DNA from 2 places in the Gottfriedia sp. S16(2024) genome. Region 1 is predicted to be linked to the other one. Evidence: a T-box and tRNA genes for the amino acid it is inferred to sense, from the RefSeq annotation. Region 1 holds a T-box; the other holds one or more tRNA genes.
The links. The T-box of region 1 lies ahead of asnS (asparagine--tRNA ligase). A T-box ahead of a tRNA ligase gene usually reads a tRNA of that ligase, here a tRNA-Asn.

Region 1 (15,562 bases):
CTGATTGTAGTAGTTCACCTAAGTCATTTTGGACATTTAAATAAACATCTACTCCAATTGAATCAGCTAATTTGCAAGCTACCTCTACTGCAAAAGCTAATTTTACGTAGCCTCTTACGCCAGACTGATGAGCAGGCTGTTGTGCAATACCTGTTTTGGGATATAGATTATTTGCAGCTTCAACATTATTATGAATAAATACACGATTCCAAGGGATTAACACATCTTCAAATACAAGGACAGCATCCATCTCTTCGAATCTAGATGCTAATGGATGATCAAAAAATGATCTTTTACCATCTTGCATTTGCTCTCTACATAAAATTTTTAATCCCGGCGTGTCAATCGGAAGTGCAAATGCTAAAGCATATCGCTCATCACCTTCGTGGAATCCAGGGAATGAATAAATAATGACTTCATCTGTAATTGGTGCTAATGTTGCAAGCATTTTAGCCCCTCTAACAACTAATCCATCAACCGTTTCTTCAACAGCACCTAAATGTGTAAATAGATCTTTTTGTTCATAAGATGGCTTACTGCGATCATTTTGTGGATTAATAATTGCGTGCGTTAAGAAGACGTCGTTATCACGAACAAATTTGAAATAATTTTGGACATTTTTTGACCACTCTGGATTATATTTATCTAAAAACCATGAATTACTTGCCATTGAAGTTAAGACAATGTTCAAGAAATCTGGTGTTCTTCCCATTAAACCAAATGTTGACTTTGCATATGCTTCGAATAAATCTCCACGCTTTTTAATATCCTCAGATGACTTAGGCACTAAAAATGCATTAGAAATTCGCTCACCAGTTTCTTCACAAATATGTGTGATTTTTTCTTGATAAGCTGGATCGAACTGCATATCATATAATTTTGCAATCTCTAGAATCGGTTGTTTGAAAACTGGATGGTTTACGATATCTTCTACCTTTTCTCCACCTAACCATACGTCTGGCTTTCTAGATTTTAGTCCATCAATATATTGCGCTCCTGTACGAATACCCATTTAATAATTCCTCCACTCCGATATGTAATTTTTTTAAACTTTGTTTTTTAAATCGAATTCGGAAATTTTTTAAAGCACTTTCAAAAAGATCAATTTCACTATCTTAAATTATTTACATCACCTACTACTTTTTAATTAACTTAATTTCACTATAAAAAATTATAAAATTTAGAACAATCAAAAAATTTCATAATGTGAAATTTCTTATAAAAAAATGATTAAATTAATTTTTTACACTTACAAAAAAAATAAGACACCAATGGCGTCTTATTTAAAGTCCTTCCAAGAGATATTACTCTCGTTAAGTAACTCTTCGAATGATTTATTTTTCTCACGTAATCTCTTTTCTTCACGAATACGTGCTTCTTCTTCCTCTTTTAGCTTCGTTTCATTTTCTTGCAATTGTTTTTTTGTATTTTTTAATTTTTGAAGAATTTCTTCATTCATTAATGATCCTAATGATATTTTTTCTTTCTGTTCATACGCTGGTTTTACAGGCTGTTGTGGTTTTCTTTTTTTCATATTATATCACCTTCCATTTCCATTATTTTATAATAATTTATAGTAGAAAGAGAAGTATTTCATCTTTACATATATTATAAAACTACTATTTCTCTTTTTTCAAATGCTAAAACTCAGATTCTTTTGGTTCTTCATAAAAACAATAGGATGCCGCAGCATCCTATTGTTTATTTTTATATTTAAAAATCTGCATTTCCTGGTGTACGTGGGAATGGTATTACATCACGGATATTCTTCATTCCTGTTAAATACATAACAAGTCGTTCAAATCCAATTCCATAACCAGAATGTTTTGTACCGCCGTATTTTCTAAGCTCCAAATACCACCAGTAATCTTCTTCATTCATACCAAGTTCTTTGATTCGCTCTACAAGGATGTCTTCTCTTTCTTCACGTTGACTTCCTCCGATTAATTCGCCAATACCAGGAACTAATAAGTCTGTCGCAGCTACTGTCTTGCCATCTTCATTTGCTCTCATATAAAATGCTTTAATTTCTTTCGGATAGTCAGTTACGTATACAGGACGCTTGTAAATTTCCTCACTTAAGTAACGTTCATGTTCAGTTTGTAAATCTGTTCCCCATTCAACTGGGTAGTCAAACTTTTTACCAGAGTTCTGTAATAATTCAACAGCTTCAGTATAAGTAACTCTACCAAAGTCAGATTCTAACGCATTCTTTAATCTTTCAATAAGTGTTTTATCAATAAAACTATTAAAGAATTCCATTTCTTCAGGTGCCTGTTCAAATACATAATTAATTACAAACTTAACCATGTCTTCACCAAGATCCATAATATCTGGTAGTTCTGCAAAAGCAACTTCCGGCTCAATCATCCAGAATTCTGCCGCATGTCGTGCAGTATTTGAATTTTCTGCTCTAAAAGTCGGACCAAATGTATACACATTACGGAAAGCAAGGGCATAAGCTTCACCATTTAATTGGCCACTTACAGTTAAGTTAGTTTCTTTACCGAAGAAATCCGCGCCGTCATCCACTTTTCCGCCTTCAGCTTTTGGAACTTGGTTCAGATCCATTGTAGTCACACGGAACATTTCTCCTGCGCCTTCTGTATCGCTTCCAGTAATGATTGGTGTATGTACATATACATATCCTTTTTCTTGGAAGAACTTATGAATGGCATATGATGCAAGAGATCTTACTCTGAAAACCGCTGAGTAAGCATTCGTTCTTGGACGTAAATGAGCGATTGTTCTTAAATACTCAAGAGAATGTCTCTTTTTTTGTAATGGATAATCTGTATCTGATAATCCCTCAATCACAATTTTTGTTGCTTTAATTTCAAAAGGTTGTTTCATTTCCGGAGTTGGAATAAATTCACCTTCTATTAAAACAGTTGAGCTAATAGGTAACTTCGTAATTTCTTTGAAGTTTTCAAGATTGTCCTCAAATACTATTTGTACACTCTTAAAGAATGTACCGTCGTTTAACTCCATAAAACCAATTGTTTTAGAATCACGAAGAGTACGAATCCATCCTGAAATTTGAACGGTTTGGTCTTTAAAATTTTCTTGATTTCTGTATAAATCTTTTACTACAGTCTTTATCATAATTAGCCTCCTTATGTTAATTTTCCAATAAAAAAAGCCTTCTATCCCTATAAAAGGGACGAAAGACTAACTTCCGCGGTACCACCCAAATTGTCATAATATGACCAACTTTAAAGCTAACACTGCTTATCCCAGTTAATAACGTGCTGGTAACGTCTAAGCCTACTTAAGTGATCCCTTTCGGTTAGAACTCAAAGGTGTTCTTCATTCATGCTTCATCACTAGGCTTCCACCGTCCCTAGCTCGCTATCGAATATAGCAAAAACTACTGTCCTTTTCATCGATTTAAAATATGTAGTTTTTAAAGGAATTTTTCTTGTATAATTTATCATAAATCATAATCTCTTGTCTAGTTGTCCCTAAAAATATATTCATTGGAATCTATACTTTTAAACAGCTTAACCTAATTAAATCGATCTGATACACAACATTTTCCATTTGAGCCTTTTGATTAACCAAGCTCCATCTTCTTGCCTTTTTACTTACTCATGAACACCTCATGAGTAACCTAGCTCCATCTTCTTACCTTTTTACTTACTCATGAACACCTTATGTGTAACTAAACTCCTTCTTCTTACCCTTTTACTTACTCATGAACACCTAATGGGTTAGCATATTTCATATTTTGTATTTTTTCCTACTCATGAATCCTTTTATATCTTATAAGGATTATTTATGAACATGAAGCGACAATGTTTAATTTATAAACTCGTCATTCTTAATTTAATTGTCAAAATCCCTTTATTAAATTTTCTTTTTCCTATGATACACTTTACTAAAAAGGAGGGTTTAATTTATGGCTAGAGCTGAAGAATTGTTAAGGGATAAATTTGTTTGTTCGAAATGTAAACATACACACGCGAAAACTAAAGAAGTATCAATGTCCGGTTCAGGTTTAAGTAAATTACTAGATATTGATTATAATCATTTTTTATTTGTTTCTTGTTTAAATTGCGGTTTTGTTGAGGTTTATAATCCTTCAATTTTAGAAGGTAAAACCCGTGGTGAGTTAACGACAATTCTTGATATTCTTTTCGGATAGAGAGTGATGGTTCTATTATGATGATCTGGCTTGTTGTAGCTGTTCTTTTTCTTATTTATTTTATTGGAGTTGGCTACTATTTTACGCAGCAAGTTTTGTTTATGAAAACAAATTCACTTGAGTTTATTTATCAGCGCGAGTTGGAAAATTTCCGATTTGATGAAGGATTGTATCGTTCTGTTCAAAAACAACCCTTTTCTATCCAATCTCGTTATGGATACGAATTAAAGGGATACTTGTTTGAGTCCTTTGATACAAATAATTGGGTCATTATTACACATGGTGTAACGGTTAATAAGAATAACTCAATTAAATATGCTGAGCTATTTTTAAGGCTTGGCTTTAATGTACTTACTTATGATCATAGGCGACATGGGGAGTCAGGTGGTCATACAACTAGCTATGGATATTATGAGAAATATGACTTACAATCTGTTGTTCAATATTTAAAGGATTTAAAAGGTGAGATTGTTCTTGGCATTCATGGAGAGTCAATGGGAGCATGTACAATGTTACAATATGCTGGTTTTGTTGAGGATTCTGCAGCTTTCTATATTTCAGACTGCGCGTTCTCTACATTCGAAGAACAGCTTACATATCGTTTGAAAATGGATTATAAACTTCCTAAATGGGCAATCCTTCCTGTTTCTAGCATTTGGTTAAAGCTTCGGAATGGATTTTTCATTAAAGATATTTCTCCTTTATCGGCAACACATAATATTAAAAATCCTGTTTTATTTGTTCATAGTAAACCAGACCCTTATATTCCATTTACACATACACTTAAATTATTCGAAGCGAAAAATCAAAATAAGAGAGAACTATTCATTGCCGAAAATGGTGCCCACGCTATGAGTTTAAATGAAAACAAAGATGATTACTATTCAATTGTTTCATCTTTTTTAAATAATATTGGCGTTAACCATAATTCAATATAAAAACTGGACAGAGTTTTTCTCTGCCCAGTTTTGGATCTATTAAAGAGCTGCCTCTAAAATTTTCAATGCATCTTCTTGATCTAATTTTTTAAAGTTACCAAATGGACCATATTTAACCGTTTTAGCAGCCATTTCAGGTAGTTGTTCTTTTGTAATACCGTACTCACTTAAACGACTTGGTGCACCGATTGAGTCCCAGAATGTGCGTAAAGCTTTAATACCAGCTAATGCCCATTCTTCTTTTGACATTGATTCTTGCCTGATATCAAATACTCTAGCTGCAAATTGACAGAAACGATCAACATTTTCGCTCATTACATATTCCATCCAATGAGGGAAAATAATTGCTAATCCTCCACCGTGTGGAATATCTGTTACTGCAGAAACTGCATGCTCTATATTATGTGTAGCCCAATCACCTTGGACACCCATACTTAAGATTCCATTTAATGCCATTGTTCCACTATATAGTAGTGTTTCACGCGCTTCATAATCATCCAATTTCTCTACTGCGATTGGAGCAGTTTCGATAACTGTTTTTAAGATTCCTTCACAGAAACGGTCTTGAATTTTTGTATTCGTTCCATGGTGGAAATATGACTCAATAACATGTGACATTATATCCACTGATCCATAAACTGTTTGATCACGAGGAACTGTAAATGTATTTTGAGGATCTAGGATTGAAAACGTTGGGTAACTAAATTTACTTCCCCAACCTAATTTTTCATTTGTTTCCCAATTTGTAATAACTGACCCAGCGTTCATTTCTGAACCAGTTGCTGCAAGTGTTAATACTGTTCCAAATTTTAATGCATCTGTTGGGAATGCTTTACGTGTAATAATATCCCAAATCTCACCATCAAATTTCGCACCAACTGCAATAGCTTTTGTACAGTCGATTACTGAACCACCACCAACAGCTAAAACAAAATCAATATTTTCGTCTTTACAAATTTGTATACCTTTATGAACTGTTGTTAATTTCGGATTTGGTTCAACTCCGCTTAGTTCATAAACTGTTTTGTCAGCTTCTTTAAGAATATCTACTATTTGATCATATAGGCCATTTCGCTTAATACTTCCACCACCGTATACAACTAAAACATTCTTTCCAAAGCTAGCAGCCTTTTCTTTTAACTTTTGTACACTATCTTTACCAAATATTAATTCTGTTGGATTTGCGAATGTAAAAAAATTCATATGTATCCCTCCTATTGTTCAAACTTAATTTTAACTTAAACAATCGAAAGGATGCATCTTAAACGACTTTTGTTTCGAATATTTTTTCATTTATTGGGAACACTAAATAATCGTATGAATGATTCATAATAAATCTAACTTTCTCATATTTAAATCCCACTTTTTCATATAATCGGCGGGCAGATGTTTTGTCTTGATCAACATTTAATGAAACACGAGTAATCCCTTTGTTTTTGGCAAAAGAAAGTAATCCCTCTAATAATTCAGTTCCAATTCCTTTGCCTTGATAATCTGGATGCACTGATAATGTATCAATATAAAAATCTTCATCATCTGCTTCCTTATCTACTTTTACATTTTGGATATTTAAATTACGACTTATTATTTCAAGCATTTCACGATCAAGTACTGATAATTCTAAGGAATGGTAGGCTATAATCACTCCTACAACTTTCCCTTCAATTTCTTTCACTAAACAATTATGGTAACTTAGTCGATTTTGTTCAGATTGAACATAATATTCTAAAATTGGGGTTGCTTGTTCGTATGATGTTGTCCCTGTTAACATAAATACAATATCTTCAATCGCTTGTACAATTAGAGGGACAATTTGTTTGGCATCTTCTTTTTTTGCTATTCGAATCATGAATTGTCACTCCTTAACATAAATTTTTACTTAGTTATCTTTAACATTTTTTTAGTATAAAAAAAATAACCTTTTCATTTTATACTAAATTCATGTTAATTTCATATTAAAAGTTAATACTTTATTAAAATACCCCATTTATTTTAACATAAATGTAATATATAATAACTTTAAGATGTGTAGGAGGAAATTTAATATGTCTGATGTTCAAATTAAGGTTTTAGATAATGGTCCTTTACGTGTAACTGGAACAGTTGATTTAGTTGATGCTGAAGGGAATACATATCCGCAAAAAGCAGCTTTCTCATTATGTCGATGCGGCATGTCAAGTAAATTACCATATTGTGACGGTACTCATAAAGGAAAATTCGAATCTGTCGTTCGAGCTCCTAAAGAATCAGAATAATTTCATTTTTCTGGCGCCGATTATTGAGCAATCCTAAATAATCGGCTTTCTTATGCCCTCATACCTTTATTATATTTGAATCATTCATAATACTGATCTAATCACATTTTATATTTAGGGAATGTACTATTTAGGGGGAAAACAATATGAAAAAGGTATTAGCTTCAGTCGTTTTATCTGCAGCATTAGTAGTACCAGGTGTAACTGCATATGCAGCGCCAAATGCAAATGAATTAAAATCTTATTTAGTTAGTATCAACCTAACTCAAAAACAATTAGAGGATTATTTAAATTCTTACTACGGTGAGTCGATCTCTGATTTCGATTCAGTTGATGAGTTAAAAGATACTTTAGGTGAAAGACTTACACAAAAAACTTTAGACGCTCTTCTAGATGAGTACGGTTACACTGAAGATGAAATTAAAGATCTAGCAGTCTACTATGATGATATGGACAAAAATGCATCATTACTAGATACGTATTATTTTACTTCTGATATCGAAAACTTAATTTATTTAGATGAAGATGAGTCAGGTAGTGTAGAAGATCAATTCCCTTCTATGGAAGATATTTCTTCTGCTCTTTCAGAGTTTGGAATTACTCAAGCAGAAATTAATAATCTATCTGCATACTTAGAAAAAGTTGTAAATGATGATCCTGCTGTTGAAGCTAAATTAGAAGCATTAGGAGAACGTGCATCTGCTTTAGAAGAAAAGTATCCTGAAATTTTCTCAATGGATTCTGAGGCTGCTCCAAAAGAATTACCAGCTGAATTAAAAGTAGAATTAATGAATATCGTAAAAGAGCTTCAATCTACTTTAAAAATTGATATTAAAGTTGCGATTGAACAAAATGGCGTTAAATCTCCTTTAACTTTTGCTAAATTACTTACTATGGATGATTCTATGGATTCTATGGAAAATATAAAAGTATATTTAGAGATTTATGATAATGCTGGTAATCTATTATTAGACGCTGTATTTTCACCAGATGAACTTTTAGGTGATGACCAGATTGTAGATATCGTTAAAGATACTCAAAAAGCAATTAAAAACCCAAAACCAGCAACTAAGAACCCAAAACCTAATGTTATTGTAAGAACGGAAAATGGCGGTAAACTTCCTACTACTGCAACTCATACAACTGAATGGACAATGGTTGGTATGTTAATGATGTTAGCTGCTGTTGTTTTACGTAAAAAGGTAATTGTTAAACGATAAGCTATGAATCGTAAACGAAAAGTTCTACTTATATTTTCAGCACTCCTTTTTATTGTCGGATTATTTTTTGCTACAACAAATGCTTATTCTTTAATTAAAACCTACGTACTGTATAAACAGTCTAAGGATGATTTCAAAAAAGAAATCAAAACAGAAACAGCAACTAAATTGAAGCAAATTAAAAGAGATGAACCGCTTTACAAGACTTATCCTAAATTTGGCGATGAAATGGGTACATTAACGATTCCTCGACTTCAAGCAACTCTACCAATCTTCCACGGGACAGATGAGGATGAGCTTGCAAAAGGAATAGGTCATTACGCTAAATCTGTGATGCCAGGTGAAAGAGATAATAGTGTTCTTGCTGGACATCGAGATACTGTATTTCGTGGGCTCGGTAAAGTAAAAGTGGGCGATCCGTTAATTGTTAAAACTTCGGCTGGCACATTTACTTACAAGGTTCATAAAATTCGTATCGTTGATAAAGATGATCGCACTGTTATTATTCCAAAACCAAGACCAACTTTAACGGTAAGTACTTGTTATCCGTTTAATTTTATTGGACATGCACCGCAGCGCTATATACTTGTAGCTGGTTTAGTCAAATCAGAAGTAAATAAATAAACAAAAAAATGCTTACTATACAATAGTGAGCATTTTTTTATTAGTAGTTTCATATTTTTCATTAATTTTCTAGTACAGCCCAAAATTTTTCGTTATTTAAATTGCGAACACTCCATTGGTAGTGTCCATCACTGCAAGTTTCTGAAAAGAAATTTGCCGAATAAATACTATAAAATAAAACGTATAAATGGATTGTACTTCTAACCTCTTCTCCTAATCGATCAACTACTTTATTTAAATATTTTGCTAGCTTTATTTCACCCAATTCATCATATAAATCAAATAAAATCCAGCTTAATGCAACATCAAATAACGGGTCTCCATATAATGTCATTAATCCGAAATCAATTACACCATTAATTTGTCCATCTGAATTTACTAATAGATTTGATGGATAATAATCACCATGTACTAATGCATATTCCCCTTCATATCCAACTGAAAATGCATCTATTAAACGTTTTAATTTCACTTCGTAATCTGATACATCTCTTTTCAAATAATAATCTACTTCTGTATTCTTTCTTAGTAGCGATTGCTTTAAAAAACCGTTCCAGTCCTTTGAAGAAACTTCTTCATAATCACTTAATAATTTAATGCCTTTAAATTGCTTTTCTAATTCAATCCTTTGAATACTTAATATTGTAGATAGATAGTTTTCAAAGAAAGAATCTAATACTTGCTCATCATAATTTGATAAATCCTTTTGTATATTTCTGCCTTCAATTCGTTTTTCAATTGTTAAAACAACGCCCTTCTCTTTTATAATCTCGTGAATTTTAGGTAATTCAAAATTTGCATCACTAGAATTCATTGATTCATAAAATTGCTTTAATATTTCTAGCTTTGAATGGGCTGTTGGTTTATATAATTTTAAGACTCTCTTTTGATCATAAGAGTAGACTTCTGCTTCTTGTCCCTTTCCTAAAAAATTCAATTCGCTTATATTGTACTTTTTCAAAATGTAATCCCTAACATTTTGTGTGATCATCTTTTGTTCCCCATTTTCCCTTATTTATCTTTTTTTCAATTCTATTTCCATCTATTCCTACTTCTTCCAAAATAGCCTACTATTTCTTATACGGCAATACAAATTATTTAATGATTTTTCTCCGTATTAGCTTCCTACTCTTCTTTTGATACCCATGAACCTTGTGCTTTTCGTATGTAGAGTATTTGCCCGATATGATAAGCATTATGTGTACATAAATTAGATAATGCTCCCCACCAGACTGCATCTACTGGAAAGTTTGGAATTTGTTCATAAAGCTTTGATTCATCTGCTTCTTTTATGGCTTGCTGCCAATTCGCTAAATTCTCGTCTAACCGTTCAACAAGCTCCTGCCAATATTCCCTTGTTAAATTTTCCATTTCTCGAAAAGTTGAAGCATTACTATCGATTACTTCAGTTGGTATTTCTCCTTTAAATCTTCTCAACCATCGTTCATTATAGAAATACAGATGGTATACGATTTCAGCGATCGTATGAGTAAAATCATTTTGTCTCCAACTTATATCCTCTAAACTTAAATTCTCCAATGCTACATTTAAAGGTTGAATCCAACTTTCAACATTACGACAGACTTCCAATTGATCTAATATAAACTCTTTTTTACTCATAGATCATTCTCCTTTGTTAATTTTATACTTTACGATATGTACTTTCGTGGTTATTACTAGATTCACCTTTATTACTTTATGATTTTAACTTATTAAAAAATGCACTACTTTTTTAAAAAGCAGTGCATTCTTGTAACGGGATAGGAGAATCTTTTGAAGCATAACGATAAAATCTTATACTAATGAACTCTGAATAGATTAATTGTTGCTCCAGCACCTTGTAACAACTTAACATCTCCAACAAAGTCAAATAATTGAAGTGAAATTGTATCTCCAGCTTCTAATGGTAAGATCATTTGACTACCGTAAATGGATCTATTCACTTCATTTACGATTGCTGATGCATTAATAGGTCTACCGTTTATTAATATTCTTGTAGATACGGCTAATAGTGCATTTAAATTCACAGTGTAAGTAATAAAATAATTACCTGGTGCCTCAACTGTTAGTCGATCATTTGCTCGATCAATTGTAATTCCTTCACCTAAATACTGAAATGATGGAAAAGTTACAACTGTTCCTTCTTGTATTACTGAAATTGTTCCACCACTATTTGTAACAAATGCAAAGCTTTCGCCAGGAGGTATTGGTGGACAATGATGTCTTGGGTGTCTTGAATGTCTCATATTATCACCTTTCATTATTATTAGACATAAATCCTCTTAGGAGTAACATATTAAAGACTTGTCTATATAGTTTATTAATATGAAAGTTTTTTCTTTTCGTTACAGCATGTCCACTAGTTTTTTTATTTTTTTCAATTTTAATAGAATAAAAAAACTTAGTCATCATCGGACTAAGTTCTGTTAAATCATATAGTATTGCGAGTTCTATGACCTCTCTAGTACATTTACAATCCGATTTAATAGTTCATTTTGCTTCTTTAATTCCTCGTTTCGGATTTTAAATAATTTATAGAAGTAGGAGATTACTACTATAAGACCTATAGGAATTGCAATGTAAAAAAGCATAATAATGATTGGAAATATACCTAAGGCTACATCCATTTTAACACTCCACATCCTTTATAGTTTATATTTAGATTATGTTAACCTATACAATCTTTATGTCTTTAAAATAGGGAAAAGGAATAAGAAGTGTCTACAAAGTATAGAAAGAATGCAAAAAAAGAGAGTCTCAAAAGTACTTTGACTTTTAAACTCTCTCTTGCCGGTCTACAAATTGAATGTAATTAACTTTGTTTCAATTTTTGTTTTTGATCTAAAAAATGATAGATTGCATGGGCTACGCCTGCTTCTTCATTTGTTTTTGTAACAAATGTACAGTAGCTTTTTAGTTCTTCTTTCGCATTTCCCATAGCTACTGGAAAACCTACTCGATTAAACATAGAGACATCATTAAAACTATCGCCAATTGCCATGCTCTCATTTAAATCTACTCCAAGGATTGGTGCAAGCTTTAATAATGCCGCTCCTTTACTTACATTTGCTGCATTAATTTCAACGTTATTTGAGCCTGACGAAGTAATTAATAGTCCCTCTTCTTGCATTAGTTTTAGACGAATGCGACTAATAACCTCTTCATTCTTGGAAAGAAATAATATTTTATATACATCGAGATCCTTAAAATCTTCAATAGAAGAGTAAGTTCGAACCTTTCTTAAAGTAGCTGTCACTTTGTGTGTCTTGCCAGTTTGCTTATCAGTAAAAAATTCATCATATAGTGTATCTCGACACTTTGTAAATGATCCTTCACTAGTACTAATAATAAATGTTTTATTTTCTGCTTCACATATGCTTAAGGCTTTCGCAAAAATTTCTTTATCCATTGAATCGTTGTGCAAAATTTTTGCCTCATAGTCATATATTTGGGAGCCATTTAAACAGACAATCGGACAAGTTAGACCAGCTTCATCTAATACTTCCTTTGCACTTTCATACATTCTACCTGTAGAAATGACAACATGGATTCCTTCCTTTTGTGCTGCCCGGATGCTTTCAACATTTTCCATAGGTATTCCATTCTTACCATTTACCAGTGTACCATCCATATCAATTGCAATTAATGCCATGTCGTTCTCTCCTTTTCTACTATTCTCTTATAATCTGAATGCTAACTATTCACCAATTCTACTAAATTATTCTTATTACAATTTATCTATTTCTATTTTATGATTTCATTCTCTATTATTATAACGCAAAAAAAGACCTTCTGCATTTCAGAAGGTCTTTGGACTGCCTACAAAACTCATTTTCTAACCATAATAAAGCCTATAACTCTATCTCAATAATCTCCTTACCAACCAAGCGTGCGCCTTGTTTTGCTACGACAATTCCACTTGTAGAAGTGAATACGTTGTTTGCTACAATTTTATCCATTACTTGATTGATTAATGTTGGATTAACTGGAATGGTTGGATTGTCTACTGTTAGCGTAACGACCTTTTCGTTTTCATTTAAAAATTTAAGTTCTAATGTTTGAATCATGTCGCTTTCCTCCTTTTTTATAGACTGTTTAAAAGTAGTCCATTGCTTAATACTTCTAGTTCTACTAACGGTAGATCTTGCAATGATGCTAAAGCATTGCCAATTTCACTTAGCTTCACTAAATCAACATCAACTCGGACATTTTTATATGCCTTCCTCTTGATCATGATTTTTCCTTGTGCGTCTTTTCCTGCATGTAAATTTACATACAATGTTAGTTGTTGAGTAGCAATTTGTGCCATTTTCAACTCCCCCTTTCGATGTATATGTACTTAAAAAAGAGGGAGTTTTCGTTAACGGTTCATTATTTTTTTTGATTTTCAAGATCCAATTTTCACGTCCACAATATCACTTAATAACAGCTCCATATATCCAGCTTGTTCTTCATAAATGGATAGCCTATTTTGGTGTAAATTAATTTTCCCTATTTTTCCTTTTACATTATGGTGATAGTGATCTTTATAATAAGTAATTTGTACACTTTCATCTTCGTGAATTGCCTGTTGAAGATGACGGTTCATTTCCTCTAATAGTTGTTCATCTACATCTTTTTGTTGTTCATAATTTTGTGATACTTTCCAATCACGAAGCATTTTTACATGTTCTGGTAACATCATTGACGTCCATTTAATCGTGCCACGGTCACGTATCATCGGCATTCTTCTCCTTTTTTCTCATTTTATCTTAGGTAGAACTAGTGGTTTTCACCTGCAGGGAGAAAAGGACGAAAGGAAATCTTTTACCCTTTATGTCCACCTACCAGCTTGCTTCGGGCAAGTGCTGTTCCTCCTTCTGCATAAGAAACAGCCCAGAGGAGCGAAGATGATCCGTATTTTTTTCGGACTGCGTCCATCACATATCCTAAATTACGCTTTTGAGGTTTTTTCTGGTCAAACAAATTTAACTGCATGATTTCGTCACTTACAATATTCGAAAGAGAAATGAGAATTTGCCGAACTGTCTTCCCTTCATAATATCGATCAAATAATTTTGTACAGATTTCATACAAATCTGAAGTAATATTTGTAGGTTCATCCATTGTAAAAGCATGGGAAAATCCTCCACCGAATTCTTCACGACTATATCCAATTCCTAATGTAATCGTACGTCCTGCCTTCTTAGCATTACGAGTTCGGCGTGCAACCTCTTCACACATTTCACGAATAACAAACTTAATTTCTTCGACTTTCGTATAATCTCTCATTAATATTTGGCTTTTACCAAAACTAATCTGTCCATTCATTATTGGCGCACCTAGCTCAGACAGATCTACTCCCCACGCATGATGATATAGTTGATTTCCCATCACCCCGAATTTTTTCTCCAGCAAATGAAGAGGATATTTCGCTAACTGTCCTACTGTAAAAATACCCATTGCATTTAAAGTTCGTTCGGTTCTTTTACCGATTCCCCACATTTCACTAAGAGGACTCACCTGCCATAGTTTTTTTTCTACATCTTCATAAGTCCACTCCGCTATCCCATCTTTTTTTCCTTCTAAATCTAAGCACAGCTTCGACAAAAGCATGTTCGGTCCAATCCCAATCGAACAAGGTAATTGAAATCGTGCCATAATTTCAGTACGAATTTTTTCGGCAATCTCCCATGCATCACCCCATAATCTCTTCACTCCATCCACCTTTAAAAAACATTCATCAACACTGTATACATGTAAATCCTCTAAGGGTACAAATTCATTTAATAACTTTACTATGTTTGTTGAGATTTCTAGATATTTTGACATTGAAGGATTTACAATTTTAATTCGCGGATCTTTCGGTATTTCAAAAACCCTTGATCCCGTTTTAATCCCAAATTCCTTTTTTAATCGTGGGGAAGCTGCAAGGACGATACTTCCTTCTCTCTCTACATCTCCAACAACTGCTAAATAACATTCTAATGGATCTAATTCGAGCATGACCGCAGAACAACTTGCATAAAAGCTCTTCATATCGATGCATAATATCCGATGATGTGGTAACTCTTCATAACAAATGCTCATACATATCACTCCGATTTTCCAAAAAATAGCAGAACTAATGTTCTTATTTTTATTATAAACATATATTAAACGAATATACGTTCGATTTCAATAAAATTTTTTCATTAGGAACAATACAAAATTTTAGCTATACTAAAGTTAGCTTAAGGGAGGAAACTAAAAGTGGATGGACAGTTTGTAAAGCAGATGATTAAACGAGCGTTAATGCAATATAGAGGAGAACACGAACAGTGGATTACAGCTGATATGCTAGATAAACTGTACGATCAAATCGTTACCGAACAATTAAATGATGATCGTGAATTATAT
Region 2 (15,562 bases), 190 kb from region 1:
GGCTTAGAATCGTTGCTTTAATCCATAAAAGGAATACAGCAAGTAACGGGAATCCAAAGTTTTTAATAAACTTTTTCCACATATTCTGTTCCTCCTCTTGTTAAGACTATTAATCTATTTTATCTAATATAAAAACAATGTTTGGCATTTCACATATCTATTTTATTGGCATTTTAATACCAAGAATTTTTGAAATGATTCATACAATTATTAGCTACTAATGTATGGATCAAAAAAATTTTATCTGACGTACCTTAGGTTTTTTTCTAACGTCATTCAATTTATCATAAACTAGTTCCCTCGTCAAATAACTAATTTTTTTTTCAATTCAATACAATAAACATAATAAGGCACTTCAATTAGAAGCACCTTAAATTTAAGTTAAATTTCATTAGTAATAAATTTTTTTACTAAATATGCAGCTCCAATTGCTCCTGCATCGTTCCCTAACTTGGCAATTGAAAGTTTTGTCGAATCACGCACTGTAGTAAAAGCAAATTCGTCAAAATATTTCTTTAGTGGTCTTAATAGTAATTCACCTGCATTTGATACTCCACCACCAATAATGATATTTTCAGGATTTAATGTATTTCCTACTCCGGCTAAAACTAAAGCAAGATATTTCATTACATGATTAACGATTTCTTCTGCAACTTCATCACCATTTGAATAAGCTTCAAAAACATCCTTTGCTGTTATTGGCGAATCATTCGACATTTCTTTTAAAACTGTCTCTTTTGTCGTATTTTGTAACTTCTCATTTGCTATTCTTGCAATTCCTGTCGCTGAAGAAATTGTTTCTAAGCATCCCGTTTTTCCACAATTACATAGTACTCCATTTTCAAGTTGTACTGTTATATGGCCAATTTCACCTGCAGATCCACTAATTCCATGCGCAACATCACCATTTACAATTACGCCTCCGCCGACACCTGTACCTAGTGTGACCATTACTACATCTTTTGCTCCATTTCCAGCACCTTTCCACATTTCGCCAACAGCTGCTATATTTGCATCATTATCAACGATTACAGGAATACCTGATTCCTTTTCTAGAATTTCCTTTAAAGGAAAATTAACCCACCCTAAGTTTACTGCTGCAAATATAAGTCCATCTTCTAATCGAACTGAACCTGGAGCTCCAATACCGATTCCAGCGATATCTTCTTTTGTTTTATCCATCTGTTTAAGTTTTTCTTCAATTGCAATTGTAATTGTTTTAGGAATATGCTTACCACTATCAGATTTATCAGTTGGTACTTCCCATTTATCGATGAATTCCCCGTTATTTGTTAATAATGCTAATTTAATGCTTGTACCACCTAAATCTACACCTACAATCATTTTAGCCATTATGCCTTCTCCCTTCGCAGTGAAATCGTTTGCAATAGATTCTAAAAAAAACGATTTCTTCAAACCGTTTTATTTTTTATTTGATCCATTTCTTTCTTTAATATCATAGTAGCAATTTGTAAATCTTTACTTTCAAGTATATTCGCTAAAAATAATTCTTTTAGCTCATCTTGCATTAACATTAAGTCAGCTAATCGATCACCTGTATAAATAAAGGTGCCATAACTTTTTAGAAATTGTTGAATATCATATACGGATTTCATACTTAACTCCTATTATTTTATCTTTCTAAACATGTAATAAGTATAAGTTGCAAACGATTACTCGTCAATGTGAGATACCAAACAAACCATTAATTTTATAGGCATTTATAATTATTTTTTAGGCTTCATTACTTCCTCTAAAGCTAAATCATGTTTATAGAGATATGTAGCGTATTTTATTCCGATATATCTTATATGCCATGGTTCATAATTGTATTCTGTAATCTTTACTTTGTCCTCTGGATAACGAATGATAAATCCAAATTCATGTGCATGGTCTGCAAGCCAAGTTCCTTCTATCGTTTCTCCAAATGCTTGTTCAAGCTTGTTACCGAAGTTTGGAGATGATACATCTATTGATAAACCAGTTTGATGTTCACTTGTACCAGGAACAGCACTAAAAGATTGCGTCCAATCTTCACCATGAATTTGTACATAATAATTATACAAGCTTTTTTGTCGATCAAAAGAGCGATATGCTGACACTGGAGTAAGCTTTATGCCATCTTTTTCTGCTCTTTCAAATAATTTTTCTAAAGCATGAGCTGCCTCTTTCCTCATTAATGTCTTATCTTTGTTTACACCATGTAAAGGAACAATCGGATAAACTAAATCCGGTGGCTCATACCCATCTGGTAGCTTTCTTTCTTTATTAACTAATACTAAATTAGATGTAGGATTCTTTACAGCTAATAATCCATCCTCAACTTCTACTGCTGTATAATCGTAATTCGGAAATTTCAGTGATGTCTTCTGATGATTGAAGTAATTTTGATTTCTAAAAAATAGAGCTAGTCCAATAATAATTATGATAAATATTATTAAAACCCAATAGTACTTCCCATTTATCTTTTTCAAAATTACCTCCCTAACATCTTTTTTGTTACTTTAACAATATAAAAAAATGGCATATTTTTCAAATAATCTATACACTAAAACCTCTTTCAATAGAAAGAGGTCTTAGTTGTACAATTTATAAAATAGGTTCCATCGTTTTTCTTAATGTGTCTACGGAGTTTTTAAACTGTCGTTGCTCTAATTCATTCAAATCTAGTTCAACAACTTCTCGAATTCCACCACGATTAATTACTGCTGGAACACCAATATATATATCGTGTTCTCCATATTGTCCGTCTAAATATGCAGAAACCGTAATAATACTATTTTCATTTTTTAGAATTGCTTTTGTTAATCTAACTAAGCCCATTCCAATTCCATAGTATGTTGCACCTTTTTTCTTAATAATGTGATATGCAGCGTCACGTGTATTTAAAAAGATTTCATCAAGCTCTCTTTGACTGTATTTTGGATTTTTCTTTAATACATGGTGTACTGGTGAGGTACCAACATTTGTTTTAGACCAAACTGGTAGTTCACTGTCACCATGTTCACCGATAATATATCCATGGATATTTCTTGCATCAACATTAAAATAATCCCCAAGCATATATCTAAAACGCGCAGTATCTAAACTTGTTCCAGATCCGATTACTCTTTCTTTTGGTAATCCTGAAAATTTCCAAGTTGCATAAGTTAATATATCTACTGGATTTGTGGCAATTAAAAAGATACCGTCAAATCCTGAAGCCATAATTTCTCCAACGATCCCTTTAAAAATAGCGCAATTTTTTGCAACTAAATCTAAACGAGTTTCTCCTGGTTTTTGAGCTGCTCCAGCCGTAATGACGACTAAACTCGCATCTTTACAATCACTGTAATCTCCAGCCCAAATTTTTGTTCTAGAATCTACAAAAGGCAGACAATGACTTAAATCCATTGCGTCCCCTTCTGCTTTATCTTTATTTAAATCAATCATAACTAATTCTTCGGCAACACCTTTATTTAACATACCAAAAGCATAGCTAGCTCCAACTGCGCCTGTTCCGATAAGTGCGACACGATTTATTTCTTTGTGTAACATAATATCCACCTCATTTGTGTTATAAAAGTGTAAGTAACTGGGACTTCTATATTATATATGTATTTCCACTCAAAGTTTGTGAAACTTTTTACAAATTTGTTACAATATTAGTCGTATACAAATACATTGTGTGCAATGTTGAATTACTCTAATTAAGTCTTACCTATTTTCAAACAAATCGTGTCACATTATACACTTATTAAATCGCTTTTATGATTCTTGATTCTGTTAAAACCAACGGCATTATAATGTCATGTTTTTCTGTCGGTAGTTCATCAATGATTTGAATGTCATAAGCTAAGGCTAGGAGTTGTTTATTATAATCTTCTAAGTAGCGATCATAATAACCACCACCATATCCTAGTCTTTCACCATTTTTTGTATATGCTACGCCAGGAACAATGATTAAATCAATAAATTCTTTCTTTATTTCCTCGCATTTTTCTTCAATTGGCTCTTGTATTCCAAAATACCCCTTCTTTAAATCATCGAAGGAATTGATTTTGTAAAAATGCATTTCTCTAGTTTCATGATTGCATTTAGGCACAACAACTGATTTATTCATTTTCCAACAAGCAGTTATTAAATACTTAGTATTTATTTCATGCTCCATTGGCATTGTTGTTGCTATTATATCTGCATTCTTCATTTGTTCTGTGCTTAATAATTTTTCAATAATTTGGTTTGACTTTTCTTCTCGGTCCGATACTGAAATATTTTTCAAGTTTTTCATCATAGAATTTCTAATTTCTTTTTTTTTCATAATAATGTCCTCCTTAGGTCAGGATTAAATTTTCAAGAGTTTAATAAAATGTATTCTAATTAAAATTATAAGTATTTAAATATAAAAAAAACAGTAGGAAAATTCCTACTGTTTACTTTGTTTCGCGATGAACTGTAACTTTTTTAAGTCTTGGGCAATATTTTTTAAGCTCAAGACGGTCTGGGTTATTACGTTTATTTTTAGTAGTGATGTAGTTACGATCTCCGCATTCTGTACATGCTAATGTAATATTTACGCGCATTTTATTTTCCCTCCTGACATAGTGACATAATCAGACTTGTATATAATAACATTCTTTCGCGATAATTTCCATAGTTTTTATTGATTCAATGTATTTCTTTTGAAATTTTTTTTATTGAATTATGTACAAACTTATTCTCATAATTCAGAGTATATTTTTGAAAGACAGCTTGATGATGTAATACACTCCCTTGATCGATTCGAATATTTGAACTAATCGACACATATGGGCCAATTACACAGTTCTCTTCAATCGTAACATCATTCCCAATTATAACGGGAGAAACAATCTTAACATTATTATTTATCGTTACATGTTCACCTAAAAAGATTCTAGGTAAAATTTGAACAGCAGGAATAGGTAAGTTTAATTTCTCTTCAATCCAATCTACGTTCAGCTTTGCAAACCTTCTAGGTGTCCCATAATCAATCCAATAACCTTCTAAATGAAAAGCATTTAAACCGATATTATTTTTTAACATTAAAGGTATTAGATCATTACTAATGTCAAAATAACGATTTTCTGGAATTTGAATTAATAATTCAGGATTCATAATATAAATTCCCGTATTAACTAATTTACTAATTTCACTACCTTCATTCGGCTTTTCAATAAAATCGATTATTTGTCCATTTTTTATTTTTACATTTCCGTATGATCCACATTTATCAACTTGTTTTACAAACATAGAAAATTTACTTTTACTTTCAAAATGAATTTTAATTGCATCTCTAATATCACCGTCAAATAAAATATCACCATTCACTAATAGAAAGGGGTCATTAAGAAAATGCTTAGACAGTCTTAAACAACCAGCTGAACCTAAACTTTTTTCTTCTATAATATAATCAATTGAAACATTTATTAATTTCATTGCATTAATCGTCTCTATTATTGCTTGGGACATATAATGAAGCTGAATGATAAATTCATTAAACCCAAGTCTTGTTAAATGTAATATTAAATGTTCAATTGCCGCTCTATTTGCGATTGGTAATAGTGGCTTAGGAATGTTGTTAGTAATTGGTAAAAGTCTTTGACCATATCCTCCAGCTAAAATAACAACCTTCATTTATTACCACCTCAATATCTTCTACTAGTTAAAGAAGTATGCTTTATATTACACAAATATGACAAAAGGGCATTCAGGTAAATTTTGTCTGAACACCCTTTTAACATATTTGACTGTTATAAACGATCGTCTTATATTTATTGATTTAATAAATAATGTTTCCCTTTAACTAAATAATAAATATTCTCTGCAATATTTGTTGCATAGTCCGCAATTCTTTCAAGATATCTGCAAATAAATGCCATTTGCATGATATTGGATACATGCTCAGGTGAATTTGCAATACTTGTCATTAGAGTTCTAACAGTTGTTCCATATAGTTCATCAACGAGATCATCAATTTCACCAATCTCTTTAGCAGCTTGTAAATCTTCTGTTCGGTATGCTTCTGAAGCTTTTGTTAACATTTCTAAGCCAAGTTCATGCATTTTTTCGATATTCTCTAATGGTAAGTTTTCTTGACGACTACGTATACGAATTGTCGATTTTGCAATATTTACTGCATAATCTGCCACTCGTTCAAGATCATGAGCAATCTTAATAGCCGTTAAATTTCTTCTTAAGTCCACAGCAACTGGTTGTTGTCTTGTAATAATTACTAAAATTAATTCATTCACTTCTTTTTCTAATTTATTGATGCGATCATCTTCATCGATTACTTCTAAAGCTAATTCTATATTTTCAGTACGAAATGCCTCCATACTTTTAATAACTGCTTTTTTCGTTTTCTCAGCCAATTCAATAATCATTTCTTGTAATGATTTTAAGTCTGCTTCAAATTGATTTCTCATCTCTTTTCACCTGTTCCCTTCTATTATCCGAATCGTCCAGTAATGTAGTCTTCAGTACGTTTATCTTTAGGTGTTGAGAACAGTTTATTTGTATCTGAGAACTCAACTACTTCACCGCTTAAAAAGAAAGCAGTTTTATCAGAAACACGGGCTGCTTGTTGCATATTATGAGTAACAATAATAATACTAAAATCTTTCTTTAAATCATGAATTAACTCTTCAACTTTTAAAGTTGAAATAGGATCAAGTGCTGAAGTAGGCTCATCCATTAAAATGACATCTGGCTCAATTGCAAGACAGCGCGCGATACATAAACGTTGTTGTTGCCCCCCTGAAAGACCAAAAGCATTCTCATGTAAACGATCTTTAACTTCATCCCAAATTGCTGCGCCTTTTAAACTTTTTTCAACAATCTGGTTTAATGTAGCTTTATCTTTAATACCATGTATTTTTGGTCCATATGCAACATTTTCCCAGATTGATTTAGGGAATACGTTTGGTTTTTGAAATACCATTCCTACATGCGTTCTTAATTCTTCAACAGGATAGTTTTTATCAAAAATATCTTGTTCGCGGTAAAGAATCTTCCCTTCCGTACGAACTGAAGGAACTAATTCAACCATACGATTTAACGTTTTTAAATAAGTCGATTTACCACATCCACTAGGTCCAATAATTGCAGTAACTTCATTCTCATAAATACTTAAATTTATATTTTTTAATGCTTTATCTTGTCCATACCATAAATTCAAATCTTGAGTATCATAAACAATTGATTTTTTTACGTTTGTATTTGTCTCTTCAATATCATCGTTTTTAATTGTATTCTCTCTATTTAATGTCATTGTCATAACTTTTCGATCCCCTCTCATCCTAAAGGAAGCTTTCTATTTTTGATAAAAAAATTTATAATCGTTTAAATTCAGTAATACGTTACATAATAATCATATTCTCAAACTATTAAACCTGTTTTAACCGAATGTAAAGATTATGTAAATAAGTTCAGAAGCTGAAGGAAAGGTGTAAAAAAGGAGTTTTCCAAATAAAAAAGAGAAGGGTTTAACCCCTTCTCTTCTTATTGATTACTATTTTGAGTGTTTTGATTATCTTGAGTGCCTTGATTGTCTTGGTTATCTAAAATGTCTTTTGGTTCGTCATTATAAATTGATTGTCTTTCTTTTTTCAATTTAAAGTATTCATCCATAATATCTCGGCCAATGTATTTATTTACTGGCGCTTGGTCAGTTTGTAACCAAGGAACTACTACTACAAAGGCAATTTCGGGATCATCATATGGAGCATATCCCATCAATGTTTCATTATAAGTTTTTACTGGTCCATTGTATTTTTTACGATCTGGACCGTCGTATACGGATTGTGCTGTACCTGTTTTACCGGCTATTTTATAGTCTACACCTGTAAAGTATTTGTGAGCAGTACCACCAGTCTCATTATATACTTTGATTAAACCTTGTTTAACATGATCGATGTATGATTGTTTCATATCAATACGGTTTAATACTTTAGGTTTAATTTCTTGTTTAATGACACCAGTATCTTCGCCGATTGAAGGTTGTCTCAATTCTTTCGCAACATGTGGTTGAATTCTGTAACCTCCATTTGCGATTGTAGATACATATTGAGCTAATTGAAGTGGTGTATAAGTATCATATTGCCCAATCGCCATATCTAGTAGGAAACCTGGGCTTTTGTCTACACCTTTAAATCCAATTGCTTCATTTGGTAAATCAATTCCAGTTTTAACACCAAGCCCGAATTGACTGAAACTGTTTCGGAATGTATCAAACGCTTTTACGTCGATATTTAAAGGCTTATTCTCTACGTAATGTGCATGTCCAATAGCCATAGCTGTTCGGAACATATAAACGTTTGATGAATACTTTAGAGCATCTAAATCATTAATCCATCCGAAGTTTTTATATGACGCTTTTACTGGTGTACTTGCAATTTTAATCGGTGTATCGAATTGCCTTTGTCCTGGAGTAATTGCCCCAGTTTGATAACCAGTTAAAAGAGTTGCACCTTTTACAGTTGAACCCATCTCATAAGATGAAGTAAGATTTCCAGTTGCGTAATCTACAACTTTATTTTTTCCTGTCTTTTTGTCTTTAACAATTTGCTTTCCTGACATTGCTAAAACTTCACCCGTTTTCGGGTTAATCATCGTAACAAATGCACGGTCCAAATATCGACCATTTGACGTTGCTTTTGCTTGTAAAAGCCTATCTTTTATTATTTTATCAACCTTACCTTGAAGTTCAATATCAATTGATAGCATTAAATCACTTCCAGGTTCCCCTTCTGTAATCACTTTCGTATCAACAACATTGCCATTTGAATCAATAACATTTTGTGCCTTACCTTTTGTACCACGTAAAACATCTTCATATTGCTTTTCGATATAACTTTTTCCTACACGATCATTACGATCATAACCACGTGCTAAATAATAATCTACATTTTGAGCAGGTAAACCTTCTTTTTCAGAAGTAATATTTCCTAAAATTGTTCGGAACGTATCACCATAAACATATTTTCTTTCCCAGTTTGTCGTTACATCTACACCTGGAAGATCGTCCAAATGTTCACTAACTGTTGCATATTCTTTTTGAGTAACTCTCTCACTTTTAATCGTTTGTGGAGTTAGTGCATAACCAGCACTCATTTGCTTGTAAATTGCAAGTATTTGCAGGTCATTTGCATTAAATGAATTGATATTAGCTACAGTAATTTTATCAAGCTGTAAATTATAGTAAGCCTTATTGTATCCAGCGTCATCATCTTTATATTGAGCTTTTAGTGTTTTATCTTCTTCTTTTGATACTAGATTTTTTGCTTCTTCAGGGTTAGTTAATAACCAAAAATCTTTTCGATCTCGTTCAGTTATTTTATTAGTTGGCATCTTAAGATAACTTTTTAACTTTGTAGCCATTGTTAATAACTCACTTGAAGATGTCCCTTTTTTTCTAGTATACGTAATTGTACGTAAAGGCGTATTATCTACTACAACCTTTCCGTAACGATCTAAAATTTTCCCCCTTGGTACAGCTTGATCGACGGTCATATTTTCTGTACGTTCTAATTCTAATTTATAGTCTTCACCTTTAACAATTTGTACGACACCTAATCTTAGAATTAAAAAAGAAAATAAGACAAACACAAGAAAAAATAGTGTATTTAGTCGTGTGGGTAATGTGATTTTATATTTCTTAGGCTTATTCATTTTCTCTCCTCTTTTTTCTACAATTACTAATTCTACATATTAATATTTTAATGATTCGGAAAAAGAATCACTGCTAAGTTTTTGACAATTTAGTGACAATACTTAAGCATGATTATATTCTAAGTTCCTCATTACGAAATAGACCAAAAAGTGTCCTGCACCAAATATACACATTAATAAAGGAATAAATTGTTCTGGTGGAAATAATTTAGTACATACAATGAAAACTGCAATTGAAAACATTCTACCACTATTTAAATACACTTCACGTATTACGATATATTCCACTCTATATTCCCTGGCCTTATACGATTTTCCTATTATATCATATGTTAAAGATAAGTAAGGTACTAAAATGATTGGATATGCCAAAGAAATTATTGCACCATAAATTATTAATAATGGAAAAGTAACTTTAAAAGCGATTACAAAAACAGCGCTGAATAAAAGTAAACCACCAATAAAGATCGCTTTCATTCTAAAATTTTCTTTTATAATTCTTGTAACAATATAATAGGTAATAAAGCTAATTAACGATGTAATTAATCCATATTTCCCTAATGCGAATTCACTTCCTGTAGATAAGAAAATATAAATCGAAATAACAAACATAAAAATCCCTTCACGAATCCCTTGAAAGAAATTAGCATGTGTAACTTTTCGCCAATTTTCATTTAGTTTTCTTTCTAGAATGACGCGCTTAATATTGAACTCACTATCAAGTTCCCTTTTAACTAAGAAACAACTTAAGACAACTGCACATACAAATAAAATGACTGCAGCGAGGAACACAAAATGATAACCTTTGTTTCCTATCATTGAAGAAATAATCGCTCCAGCTATAAAGGGGCCAAGCATTCCCGTAAAAGAATTAATTAGACCTAAAAAACCATTAAAAAATTGTCTAGTTTCTGGTTCTGTTACTTCAAATGTTAATAAATTAAACGCTAAATAATAACAGCCATTCCCAATTCCCAAAATTGCTCCAATCATAATTGTTGCTAATAATGTTTTCGTTTCAAATAGTAAAACAACTATATAGAATACTGCCAAAAAAGAAATTCCCACTCTTAAAATGACAACCCGATCGATTGTTTTAGCTAATCTACCTGTAATTATGAATGTAAGAGCTTGAAAAAACGCAATCGAAAATTGATAAGAAGCAATTGGTAAATAATTATTTGATTGCTTCCATAAATAAACATTTACAAATGTGCTAGATAAAGCTGTCGCTAAAGTAAACAATCCACCTACACTCAGTAAAAGAATTAAGTCTTTATTTAAATCTACGTCACCTAATAAAAATTTCCACTTACTCATAATAAACTCTCCTTTGTCTCATGAACTAGTTTTCCGAGTAAATGAAAATTTATCCTTTTTTAAACATAAAAAAACACTACTTAATTAATTAAGTAGTGTTCATTTTTTATAAATTATTTAGCAGCTTGGTATAATTCTTCTACTTTATCCCAGTTTACTAAATTCCAGAATGCACCAACGTAGTCAGGGCGTTTGTTTTGGTAGTTTAAGTAGTAAGCATGCTCCCATACATCTAAACCTAAGATTGGAGTTTTGCCTTCCATTAATGGTGAATCTTGGTTAGCTGTGCTAGTCACTTCTAACTCCCCATTGTTTACTACTAACCAAGCCCAACCAGAACCGAAACGAGTTAATGCAGCTTGAGTGAACGCAGCTTTTAACTCATCTAAGCTACCGAATTTAGCGTTAATTGCTTCAGCAACTTCACCAACTGGAGTGCCAGTGCCTTCTGGAGTTAATAAAGTCCAGAATAAGCTATGGTTAGCATGTCCACCACCATTGTTACGTACAGCTGTACGGATACCTTCTGGAAGTGCATCTAAGTTTGAAATTAATTCTTCAATTGAAGAAGCAGCTACTTCTTTACCTTCTAAAGCAGCGTTTAAGTTTGTTACATATGTATTGTGGTGACGAGTGTGGTGAATATTCATTGTTTCTTTATCAAAGTGTGGCTCTAATGCATCATAAGCATAAGGTAATTGTGGTAATTCAAATTTTGACATTTTTATTTCCTCCCAAAGATAATAGTGAATTTCAATTTAAAGTTATCAAATAAACTGAAAGATTTCAATAGTAATGCTTGAGAAAAGGGAAAGAAAGTAAAAAAGATTAATTTTCGGAAGAAAAATTCTGATTAAGCGAAGTGAATTATCGAAGATTTAAACTCATCATTTGTTAATTTAATAACCAAAACGAAAAAAGTCTTCAACATTATAGTTGAAGACTTTTTCACTAATTAAGGAGTAAGAGGGATTCGAACCCCCGCGGGCTGTTACACCCCTGTCGGTTTTCAAGACCGATCCCTTCAGCCGGACTTGGGTATTACTCCATAATAAAATATTGGTAGCGGCGGAGGGAGTCGAACCCACGACCTCACGGGTATGAACCGTACGCTCTAGCCAGCTGAGCTACACCGCCAAACTATAAAAATGGCTCCGCAGGTAGGGTTCGAACCTACGACCACTCGGTTAACAGCCGAGTGCTCTACCACTGAGCTACTGCGGAATAATTCACGTTGTCCTTAAGACAATATTTAATTTATCATGTTTCAAACTAAACGTCAACACTTTTTATTATTTTTTTCATTATTAATTTATATTAACTATTTTTTATTGAAAATAAATTGTTTTAACGATATTTAAAGCCAAACATAAATTCAATCCTTAAACCATTGTCATTCTCTTCTTATTTACTCTTATCATTTTAATTAAAGTTTAATATTCAATTTCCAAAAAAAGATTATAATATACAAAATAGCCCGAAAGTTACATAATAAATTTCGGGAAGTGAAATAACAATAATAAGAAAGGATGAGTTTATGAATATATTTAAACAATTTTGGTTTAGTTTATACTCTCCAAAAACAATATCAAGATATAGACTCCAAAAAATCGGTAAAACAATCTTTTTTCTTTTCCTACTAGCAATTTTATATACTCTTCCGGGATTCTTTTCATTAGTAAAAGATGTGAAGCTTCAGGTCAACAATGTTTCTGACTTGCTTAAAGATAATATTCAGTCGATTTCTTTAAACAAAGGATCTTTAACAATTAACGACAATACGCCGTTTGAACGAAATATCGGTGAATATAAATATGCTTTTTATCCAAATGAAACAGTTATACCTTCAAAATTAAAAAACGAACAGTATGCATTTGTTGTATTAAAGAATAGACTAGTTATTAAAAATGATAAAGGCGAACAAGATTATCCTTATCCTTCATTAAAATCTAAAGAAATACACAAAACGCAAGTTTCAAAATTTATTAAAAGTATAAAAGAAGCTCTTCCAGTATTCTTAATCGCATTATTTTTCCTATTTTATTTAGGTTCTTGTATCTTCATATTTATAGTTGCTACATTATTAGCGTTTTTAACAGCTTTATTTAAGTCGACTAAGCATTTGCCTTTTAGACAACGCTTTGCAATGGTTTCATATAGCTTAACATTACCTACAATTATCTATTTATTGCTAGGATTATTGAAAATAAATATCCCATTCCAAACTTTAATTTTTATTTTAATAACAGCTGGTATGTACACATTAACAATTAAAAACTTACCTTCTAAAAAATAATGTTTACTGAAGTGTGTTGCACACTTCTTTTTTTTGTTTTAAATTTTTTATTCCAAGCTCCTAATAGGAATATTCGTTGTGGACAAGCATATAGTCTACAAAAGGAGTGATTATTAATGAAAAAAATAGCTTTTTTACTTGGTTCTTTATTGCTTGCATATATAATATTCTTTGACCTTCAAGTAGGGACGATCCCCACTAAACATATTGCTACAGTAGCAAAAGCAACAAAATCAGAAAAAAAATCAACCTCACTTCCAAAATATGAAAAAATTCAAGTCAAAAACGGTGACACTGTTTTAGGTATTATCGAAAATCTTAACCCTGATTTTAACCAGCCAATCAGCCAAATTACAAAAGATTTTAGTGCATTAAATAATGGACTTTCACCTACTAAAATTCAAAGTGGAAAATCATATAAATTCCCAATTTACTCTTCACAAAAATAAAATTTGTGATATATTTCTTTAGAACCAGTTGATAAAATGAGTAATCATGAAGAAAATATGATAATGTAGATTTATACAAAATAGAAATAAAGTTATTTTTGAAGGAGCGAGTTACTCGTGAACGAAATTACACATAGAAGTAAAACACGTGCAGTTAAAGTTGGTAATGTAGTTGTTGGTGGAGCAAATGAAATTTCAATCCAAAGTATGACAACAACAAAAACACACGATGTTGAAGCAACAGTTGCAGAAATTAAACGACTTGAAGAAGCTGGATGTCAGATTGTTCGAGTTGCAGTACCAGACGAAAGAGCTGCAAATGCAATCGCTGATATTAAAAAACAAATTAACATACCTCTTGTTGCAGATATACACTTTGATTATAAATTAGCCTTAAAAGCAATTGAAGGCGGAGTAGATAAAATTAGAATTAATCCAGGTAATATCGGTCGTAAAGAAAAAGTTGAAGCAGTAGTAAATGCTGCTAAAGCTAAAGGAATTCCTATTCGTATCGGTGTTAATGCTGGTTCATTAGAAAAACGAATCTTAGAGAAATATGGTTACCCAACTGCTGATGGAATGGTTGAAAGTGCATTACATCACATTAAAATTCTTGAAGATTTAGATTTCCATGACATCATCGTATCGATGAAAGCATCAGATGTAAACCTAGCAATCGAAGCTTATGAAAAAGCTTCAAAAGCTTTCGATTATCCTTTACATTTAGGTATTACTGAATCAGGTACTTTGTTTGCTGGTACAGTTAAGAGTGCAGCTGGTTTAGGTGCAATCATTAGTAAAGGAATCGGAAATACAATGCGTATCTCATTAAGCGCAGATCCGGTTGAAGAAGTAAAAGTTGCAAGAGAATTACTTAAGTCTTTCGGTTTATCTTCAAACGCTGCAACATTAATTTCATGCCCTACATGTGGCCGAATTGAAATTGACTTAATTAGTATTGCAAATGATGTTGAAGAATACATTTCAACACTAAAAGTACCAATTAAAGTTGCCGTACTAGGATGTGCAGTAAACGGTCCTGGTGAGGCGCGTGAAGCAGACATCGGTATTGCTGGAGCACGTGGTGAAGGATTACTATTCCGCCATGGAGAAATCGTTCGTAAAGTTCCAGAAGCAACTATGGTAGAAGAACTAAAACGCGAAATCGACATTATTGCAAAAGAAAAACTAGCTGAACTAGAAGCAGCAAAAGGCTAATAATAACAAAAAGGTTAAGGACACTGCTCCTTAACCTTTTTTTATTCTTTTCCTATCTTATCAAATCGAATAATCCTGAGGAATAAATACCTTCAATTCATTAGGACGAACAAATACCCTTTCTCCAAGTTGAATATTTAGTTCGTAGAATAATTCATTCATGAGTTCGATTTCAACATAATCTTTTGTATCCTCCCGAAGGACTTCCACATACACGATCGGTCCTACAGCATGAATATGGGTTACGATTGCACTGATCGAAGTTTGATTTGTTTCAAATTTTTCGATTGTAATTTGATGAGGACGAACATAACCCGTAACTTCTTTATGTTCTTGTTCATCTAATTCTGGTAATGGGATTTCTAATCCACCACTTATTAAGTTACCCTTATTGATCCTTCCATGAAATAAATTGACTTTGCCAAGAAAATCATAAACAAACGGACTTGCTGGCGTATGATAAACTTCTTCCGGTGTTCCAATTTGTTCGATCTTCCCGCCATTCATAATGACAACTCGATCTGCAACTTCAAGCGCTTCCTCTTGATCATGTGTTACGAATATACTGGTAATATGAATTTCATCATGGAGTTTACGTAACCATCTTCTT

Region 2: it encodes a tRNA-Asn, which carries the amino acid that the T-box ahead of asnS (asparagine--tRNA ligase) is inferred to sense. The anticodon was not compared.

The regions. Positions count from the first base shown of each region.
Region 1 covers NZ_JBFLUO010000001.1:4,525,213-4,540,774, forward strand. The annotation lists gene AB1282_RS21715 (4-hydroxyphenylacetate 3-hydroxylase family protein) at 1-1,012, opposite strand, end outside; gene AB1282_RS21720 (YqkE family protein) at 1,280-1,534, opposite strand; gene asnS (asparagine--tRNA ligase) at 1,714-3,105, opposite strand; T-box leader at 3,157-3,395, opposite strand; gene AB1282_RS21730 (zinc ribbon domain-containing protein) at 3,902-4,147, shown strand; gene AB1282_RS21735 (alpha/beta hydrolase) at 4,165-5,085, shown strand; gene AB1282_RS21740 (iron-containing alcohol dehydrogenase) at 5,125-6,288, opposite strand; gene AB1282_RS21745 (GNAT family N-acetyltransferase) at 6,347-6,934, opposite strand; gene AB1282_RS21750 (CDGSH iron-sulfur domain-containing protein) at 7,131-7,340, shown strand; gene AB1282_RS21755 (processed acidic surface protein) at 7,487-8,560, shown strand; gene AB1282_RS21760 (class D sortase) at 8,564-9,184, shown strand; gene AB1282_RS21765 (phosphotransferase family protein) at 9,246-10,175, opposite strand; gene AB1282_RS21770 (DinB family protein) at 10,310-10,804, opposite strand; gene AB1282_RS21775 (BclA C-terminal domain-containing protein) at 10,984-11,430, opposite strand; gene AB1282_RS21780 (Cof-type HAD-IIB family hydrolase) at 11,997-12,836, opposite strand; gene AB1282_RS21785 (DUF2922 domain-containing protein) at 13,036-13,251, opposite strand; gene AB1282_RS21790 (DUF1659 domain-containing protein) at 13,269-13,493, opposite strand; gene AB1282_RS21795 (YolD-like family protein) at 13,572-13,904, opposite strand; gene AB1282_RS21800 (Y-family DNA polymerase) at 13,991-15,253, opposite strand; gene AB1282_RS21805 (YqzH family protein) at 15,416-15,562, shown strand, end outside.
Region 2 covers NZ_JBFLUO010000001.1:4,719,125-4,734,686, forward strand. The annotation lists gene AB1282_RS22775 (LTA synthase family protein) at 1-82, opposite strand, end outside; gene AB1282_RS22780 (ROK family glucokinase) at 382-1,356, opposite strand; gene AB1282_RS22785 (YqgQ family protein) at 1,413-1,616, opposite strand; gene AB1282_RS22790 (M15 family metallopeptidase) at 1,728-2,474, opposite strand; gene AB1282_RS22795 (L-lactate dehydrogenase) at 2,590-3,537, opposite strand; gene AB1282_RS22800 (5-formyltetrahydrofolate cyclo-ligase) at 3,737-4,300, opposite strand; gene rpmG (50S ribosomal protein L33) at 4,413-4,562, opposite strand; gene AB1282_RS22810 (sugar phosphate nucleotidyltransferase) at 4,648-5,634, opposite strand; gene phoU (phosphate signaling complex protein PhoU) at 5,772-6,425, opposite strand; gene pstB (phosphate ABC transporter ATP-binding protein PstB) at 6,449-7,297, opposite strand; gene AB1282_RS22825 (peptidoglycan D,D-transpeptidase FtsI family protein) at 7,501-9,669, opposite strand; gene AB1282_RS22830 (MFS transporter) at 9,772-10,989, opposite strand; gene AB1282_RS22835 (superoxide dismutase) at 11,103-11,711, opposite strand; tRNA gene AB1282_RS22840 (tRNA-Ser) at 11,948-12,037, opposite strand; tRNA gene AB1282_RS22845 (tRNA-Met) at 12,050-12,126, opposite strand; tRNA gene AB1282_RS22850 (tRNA-Asn) at 12,139-12,213, opposite strand; gene AB1282_RS22855 (DUF1189 domain-containing protein) at 12,527-13,285, shown strand; gene AB1282_RS22860 (hypothetical protein) at 13,402-13,734, shown strand; gene ispG (flavodoxin-dependent (E)-4-hydroxy-3-methylbut-2-enyl-diphosphate synthase) at 13,852-14,952, shown strand; gene AB1282_RS22870 (sulfate/molybdate ABC transporter ATP-binding protein) at 15,013-15,562, opposite strand, start outside.